Regions from separate parts of the Ruegeria sp. AP12 genome, predicted to be linked through region 1. Evidence: riboswitches for the same ligand, from Rfam matches in the RefSeq annotation. Region 1 holds a riboswitch; the other holds the start of a gene.
The links. A riboswitch is a leader RNA that binds a small molecule or an ion and turns the genes downstream of it on or off. The one in region 1 is predicted to bind thiamine pyrophosphate.
Positions count from the first base shown of each region.

Region 2: another riboswitch for thiamine pyrophosphate. It lies ahead of thiB (thiamine ABC transporter substrate binding subunit); the one in region 1 lies ahead of thiD (bifunctional hydroxymethylpyrimidine kinase/phosphomethylpyrimidine kinase).

Region 1 is NZ_JBQFVZ010000003.1:90,921-94,401, forward strand. It holds gene dnaJ (molecular chaperone DnaJ) at 1-807, shown strand, start outside; TPP riboswitch at 1,075-1,181, shown strand; gene thiD (bifunctional hydroxymethylpyrimidine kinase/phosphomethylpyrimidine kinase) at 1,228-2,031, shown strand; gene ACR0E6_RS11370 (FAD-dependent oxidoreductase) at 2,028-3,005, shown strand; gene thiS (sulfur carrier protein ThiS) at 2,989-3,183, shown strand; gene ACR0E6_RS11380 (thiazole synthase) at 3,186-3,481, shown strand, end outside.
Region 2 is NZ_JBQFVZ010000004.1:86,499-89,979, reverse strand. It holds gene ACR0E6_RS13105 (L-aspartate oxidase) at 1-354, opposite strand, end outside; gene nadA (quinolinate synthase NadA) at 363-1,415, opposite strand; TPP riboswitch at 1,661-1,764, shown strand; gene thiB (thiamine ABC transporter substrate binding subunit) at 1,796-2,776, shown strand; gene ACR0E6_RS13090 (thiamine/thiamine pyrophosphate ABC transporter permease ThiP) at 2,752-3,481, shown strand, end outside.

The DNA of each region.
Region 1 (3,481 bases):
GGCGGTGGCGGACGTCGCGCGGCGCGTGGTTCGGACCTGCGCTATAATCTGCGCGTATCGTTGGAAGAGGCTTACGCGGGGCTGCAGAAAACCATCAACGTGCCCGCCGCAGTGGCGTGTTCGTCCTGTGAAGGCACGGGTGCCGAAGGCGGCGCAGAGCCCACCACCTGTCCGACCTGTTCCGGCATGGGCAAGGTTCGCGCGCAGCAGGGGTTCTTTACCGTTGAACGCACCTGCCCGACCTGTTCGGGATTGGGCCAGATCATCAAGAACCCATGCAAATCCTGCAATGGCGCGGGCCGTGTCGAAAAAGAACGCGCCCTGTCGGTGAACATCCCTGCCGGTGTTGAAACCGGTACCCGTATCCGCTTGGCCGGTGAAGGCGAAGCCGGAATGCGCGGTGGCCCTCCGGGTGATCTCTATATTTTTGTAGAGGTTTCGGATCACAAGCTGTTCGAACGCGACAGCGTGAACCTTTACTGCCGCGTGCCGGTCAGCATGGCCAAGGCCGCGCTGGGTGGATCGATCGAAGTTCCAACCATCGACGGTGGCCGCGGTCGGGTGCAAATCCCGGCAGGCAGCCAGTCGGGTCGTCAGATGCGTCTGCGCGGCAAGGGCATGCCCGCCCTTCGCGGTGGCGGTGTTGGCGACATGTTCATCGAACTGGCCGTGGAAACTCCGGTCAACCTGACCAGCCGTCAGAAAGAGCTTCTGCGTGAGTTTGATGATCTGGGGGAAGATAACCACCCGGAATCCAAAAGCTTTTTCTCGTCCGTCAAGTCCTTTTGGGACGGGATGAAAGGTTAAGGCGGACTGCCCTATTCGGGCGGTCGTCCGCTATTGGGGGCTCTGCCCCCCCGCCGCCCGTACCGGGCGTCTCCCCCGAGATATTTGTAGCCAGATGAAGCAAGGGATCCTTTATTCATCTGGCCCAAAATACCTCGGAGCGCGAGGCAGAGCCTCGCATTTTCCCCCGCAATTCAAACGCCGCTTTGGTCTTAACCTCTTGCCCAAAGTGGCCTTATGACCTGTGGATTGGCGCTTGATTTCCAGCGCCTGCCCTGAGATTGTCCGCATCAACCGTTGGGGTGCCCTGATCAAAGGGCTGAGAGGCGTGAACGCGCTAACCCATCGAACCTGATCCGGGCAATACCGGCGTAGGGAACGGTCTAACGCATACAGACGTTTTCCATGCCCGCGTTGCCCCCAAAATGAAGGAGCGACGACGTGGCAGCAATTGCCCTGTCCATAGCAGGATCCGACAGCGGCGGCGGCGCTGGGATTCAGGCCGATCTGAAGGCGATGTCGGCTTTGGGTGTTTACGGCTCCAGCGTCATCACTGCCGTTACGGCGCAGAATACGCAGGCGGTTACGGCTGTGCACGGTATCCCGCCGGACGTGATCGCCGCGCAGGTCGAGGCGGTGCTGACCGATCTGAATGTTGGCGCGATCAAGATCGGCATGCTGGCAACGCCTGAAATCATCCAAACCGTAGCGCGGGCACTATCGGAGTTTGACGGCCCCATCGTTTTGGATCCGGTGATGATTGCGAAATCCGGCGATGCCTTGCTGGCGGACGCGGCGGTGCAGACCCTCCGTGACGTCCTGTTGCCCCGCGCGAGTGTTTTGACACCGAACCTGCCCGAGGCCGCTTGCCTGCTGGATCAGCAAGCTGCGGCGTCGCGAAGCGAGATGATCGAACAGGGCAAGGCGCTGTGCGCAATGGGAGCGCGCACGGTTCTAATGAAAGGTGGCCATGGAACGGGTGATATCTGCCACGATGTGCTGATCGGTGAAACAGGTGTTGTGGCCGAGTTTCAGGCACCAAGGCAAAACACCAGAAACACGCATGGAACGGGTTGCACCCTGTCCTCGGCGATTGCGGCCGGTCTGGCGAAGGGTATGGCGCTGCCCGAGGCGGTGGCCGAAGCGCATGACTATCTGCAAGGCGCGATTGCGCGGGCGGATGAGTTGAATGTCGGATCGGGGCACGGGCCGGTGCATCATTTTCACCGGGTTTGGCCCGGATGACGCTCTGGTCTGTCATAGGGGCCGGGGTTGCCGGATTGGCCGTTGCCAGCGAGCTGGTCTCGCGCGGCGAACGGGTGCAGGTCTTTGACCCCGCTGGCCCGCCCGGTCCGCATGGGTGTTCGTGGTGGGCGGGCGGCATGCTGGCCCCGTGGTGCGAATACGAAAACGCCGAGGAACCCGTTTTGCGGTTGGGTCAGATGGCCATTGCCTGGTGGGCGGAGCGAACGCAGGTGCATCGCAATGGCACTCTGGTCGTGGCGAATGCCAGGGATGTGCCGGACTTGTGCCGCTTCGCGCGTCGGACCGAAGCGTTTACCGAAGTAGATCGTGCGAAATTGTCCGAATTAGAGCCTGATTTGTATGGATTCGGACAGGGCTTGTTTTTTGAAGGGGAGGCTCACCTTGATCCACGACAGGCGCTGCATGACCTGTACCGCAATCTCAAGGAACAGGGTGTCGAATTCCGCAACGATCACGCGCCTGCGCAGTTGGATAACCTCATCGACTGCCGCGGGCTGACGGCGCGGGATGTGTTGCAGGACCTGCGCGGCGTGAAGGGCGAGATGCTGGTCGTGCGCTGCCCTGACGTGACCCTGACGCGTCCGGTTCGTCTGCTGCATCCGCGTATCCCGCTTTATATCGTGCCGCGTGGCGATGGCATCTACATGCTGGGTGCCACGATGATCGAAAGCGAAGACAGCAGCCGTATCACGGCCCGGTCGATGCTGGAGCTGCTCAGCGCCGCCTATGCGCTGAACCCTGCATTTGGCGAGGCCGAGGTGCTGGAAATTGGCGTCGATCTGCGCCCCGCCTTCCCGGACAACCTGCCGCGCATTCGGCGTCTGGGCGGGACGATCTATGCCAACGGGCTCTACCGTCACGGCTATTTGCTGGCCCCGGCGCTGGCGCAGGGCGTGGCCGATCTGGCGTTGGACAACAAACAGTCGGAGATGGTCGATGAAGATTGTGCTTAACGGTGAACCCAAGAACGTGATGGCCGTCACTTTGGCCGAGTTGTTGGAGGAGTGCGGTTTCTCGGGCCGCGTTGCGACGGCGGTGAATGAAGAATTTGTGCCCTCGGGCTTGCGCTTCGCCCATGCTTTGAACGAAGGCGACCGGGTCGAAATCCTGTCGCCGATGCAGGGGGGCTGAGGATGCGCAGTTTCTATGGCGTCGACCTGCCCAACCGGCTGATGCTGGGCACCGCGCAATATCCCAGCCCTGCGATTCTGGAACAGGCCTTCCGCGCAAGTGGCGCTGGCGTGGCCACGGTGTCTCTGCGGCGCGAATCCGGGGCGGGGCAGACATTCTGGCAGATGATCCGCGATCTGGGGGTGCGGGTGCTGCCCAACACCGCCGGGTGCCACACGGTGAAAGAGGCGGTGACAACCGCGCATATGGCGCGCGAGGTGTTCGAGACCCCTTGGATCAAGCTGGAACTGATCGGCCA
Region 2 (3,481 bases), on a different contig from region 1:
ATGCGCTGCCTCGCGCGATTGAACAAAGCTGCCATCGGCGGTGCGGTCGAACCCGGTGCCCAAATCGGACAGATCAAGGATATGTTCAGGTGCCGCCTTGGTCACAAACTCGGCCACCTCGCGCAGAACCGACCCGGCCCCGGCGCGCATCGTGTCCTCGGCATGGGCCTGCGGGCTGTCCGTCCGCGCCATCGCCGCCGCAACGCCACCCTGCGCCCAGGCCGAGCTTGCGCCGGATCCAAGCGGTTCGGGTGAGATCATCACCACGGGGCAGGGGGCCAGTTTCAGCGCCGTATAGACCGCCGCCAGCCCGGCCCCGATGATCACCACACGCGGTGTCTGAACGGTTTGCATATCGCCGATCAAATACCCAACTGGCGCGACAGGTCGATCATGCGTTGCACCGACAGGCGGGCCTTGTCCGCCACTTCGGCATCCACCTCGACCTGACCGGTCATGGTATCCAGCGCGAACAGCACCTTTTCCAGCGTGATTTTCTTCATGTAAGGGCACATGTTGCAGGGGCCGACAAAATCGACTTCGGGCAGAGAATCCGCGATATTCGACGCCATCGAACATTCGGTGATCAGCAACGCCTTTTCCGGCTTCTCATCCGTGACGTATTTGATGATCCCGCTGGTCGAGCCCGAGAAATCAGCCTCGGCCACCACATCCGGCGGGCATTCGGGGTGGGCAATCAGACGCGTGCCTGGGTTCCATTCGCGGAAGTCGCGCAGATCGCTGGCGCTGTATTGTTCGTGCACGATGCATGAACCTTCCCACCAGACCACGTTTTTCTGCGGCACGTCCCGCGCCACGTTTTGGGCCAGATACTGATCCGGGGTCATGATGACGGTATGGCTGTCCTGCGCCGCAACGATCTGCGCCGCGTTCGATGAGGTACAGCAGATGTCCGAGGCCGCTTTGACCTCGGCCGTTGTGTTCACATAAGACACGACCGGCGCACCGGGATAGCGGCGTCGCATTTCCTCGACGCCTTCGGCGGTGATGGATTCCGCCAACGAGCATCCGGCTTCCATATCCGGCATCAGCACGGTTTTGTCGGGGCTTAGAATCTTCGACGTCTCGGCCATGAAATGCACACCGCATTGCACGATCACATCCGCTTCGACCTCGGTCGCCTTGATGGCCAGTTGCAGGCTGTCGCCGCCGAAATCCGAAATGCCATGGTAAATCTCGGGCGTCATGTAGTTGTGGCCCAGAATGACCGCGTTGCGCCTGGCCTTCAGATCGTTGATCGCCTTGACGTAAGGCGCGTAGATCGCCCAATCCATCGGCGACACCACACGGGACATGCGGTCGTAGATATCGCTCATGCTTTCGGCAAGCTCGGGCGAGGGGGCAAGATCATATTTTTCGGAGAGATGCGCGCGCTGCGCGGGAAGGTCGAACACGGGACTGTTTTTCTGCCTGTTAAACGCGTGGCGTTCCTCATATGGGGTCTTCAGTGGAATGACCAGCGCTCAGACAGGACGAATTTCCCAAAAATCGGATCGGGCGCAAAACAATCCGTTTTTTTGGCCCTTGTTTTGGGCATTATCGGAAATTTCCTGCCCGGTTTCGGCCCGACGCGGCCCTTTCAGGCGGCACCTGCGGGCAGCGAATCTGGTTGTCTTTTGATCCGTTCCCCCCTAGTCAGGCTTTTACCTCGGGGTGCGTGACAAAAACGCTGAGATGCCATGGGCGAACCCGTTGAACCTGAACCGGCTAGAACCGGCGGAGGGAAAGGTAACGGTTCATCCATCCTTGCCCTCTCGCCGCAATGGAGGATGACATGAAACATCTGCTGATTGCTGCGGGAATTCTGAGTGCAACAGCCGCCATGGCGGACGACAAACCTCAGCTGACCGTTTACACCTATGACAGCTTCGTCTCGGATTGGGGCCCCGGTCCCAAGGTCAAAGAGGCGTTCGAGGCCGTCTGTGATTGTGACCTGAACCTTGTTGGCGTTGAAGACGGCGCAGCGCTTCTGTCGCGCATCCGGCTTGAGGGCGAAAGCTCGGACGCGGATGTGGTGTTGGGTCTGGATACCAACCTGATCACCGCCGCCAAGGAAACCGGCCTGTTTGCGCCAAGCGCAGTGACCGCTGAATATGCGCTGCCGATCGAGTGGTCGGATGACGTGTTTGCCCCCTATGACTGGGGCTATTTCGCCTTTGTTCACAACGCGGATGCTGCGGCCCCTGCGAATTTCCGGGACCTGGCCGACAGCGACACCAAGATCATCATTCAGGACCCGCGCTCCTCGACCCCCGGTCTGGGTCTGCTGTTGTGGGTCAAGGCGGCCTATGGCGATGACGCGCCCCAGATTTGGGCCGGTCTGGCCGACAATATCGTAACCGTGACTAAGGGTTGGTCCGAGGCGTACGGGCTGTTTCTGGAAGGTGAGGCCGACATGGTCCTCAGCTATACCACATCACCCGCCTATCATCTGATTGCCGAAGAAGACGCCAGCAAGGCGGCGGCGGCTTTTGACGAAGGTCACTATATGCAGGTGGAAGTGGCCGGGAAACTGGCCGGAACCGATCAGCCGGAACTGGCAGATCAGTTTCTGCAATTCATGGTCTCGGACGCATTCCAGCAGATCATTCCCACGACCAACTGGATGTATCCGGCAGTGACTCCGGCATCGGGCCTGCCCGAAGGGTTCGATACGCTGATCACCCCCGAAAAGTCGCTGTTGTTGTCCCCGGATGAGGCCGCCGTTGCGCGGGATCAGGCGCTTGCGGAATGGCTGGGCGCGCTCAGCCAGTAAGCCCCTGGCCGGGTGTTGGCGCAGCGGCGCTTGTCGCTGCGCTGATCCTTGGGACGCTGGCCGCCGTTGCCCTGCGGGCTGATGCAGCCGGCGGGTTCGGCCCGGCGGACTGGGCCGCGTTGCGCTTTACGCTGGTGCAGGCCATCTTGTCGGCTCTGTTCAGCGCGGCCCTTGCGATCCCTGTGGCCCGTGCACTGGCCCGGCGGCGATTTCCGGGGCGGCGCGCGCTGATCGCGCTGCTGGGTGCACCGTTTATCCTGCCGGTCATCGTCGCAATCCTTGGTCTGTTGCAGGTCTTTGGTCGGGCGGGCTGGATTTCCGACGTTCTGGGCCTTTTCGGCCTGCCGCCCATACGGATCTACGGGTTGCACGGCGTCGTGCTGGCGCATGTGTTCTTCAACTTGCCGCTTGCCACACGGCTGATCTTGCAGGCGTGGCAGGAAATCCCCGCCGAGAGGTTCCGTCTGGCCGCGCAACTGGGCTGTGACGGAATGGCGATGTTCCGTCTGATCGAACTACCGATGCTGAAACGCATCCTGCCCGGCGTGCTGGCGGTGATCTTCGCGATTTGCCTGACCAGTTTTGCCGTCGCCCTGACGTTGGGAGGGGGGCCGCGCGCAACAACCATCGAATTGGCGATCTATCAATCCTTCACCTACGATTTCGATCTGGGCCGCGCCGCGCTGCTTTCCGCGCTGCAACTGG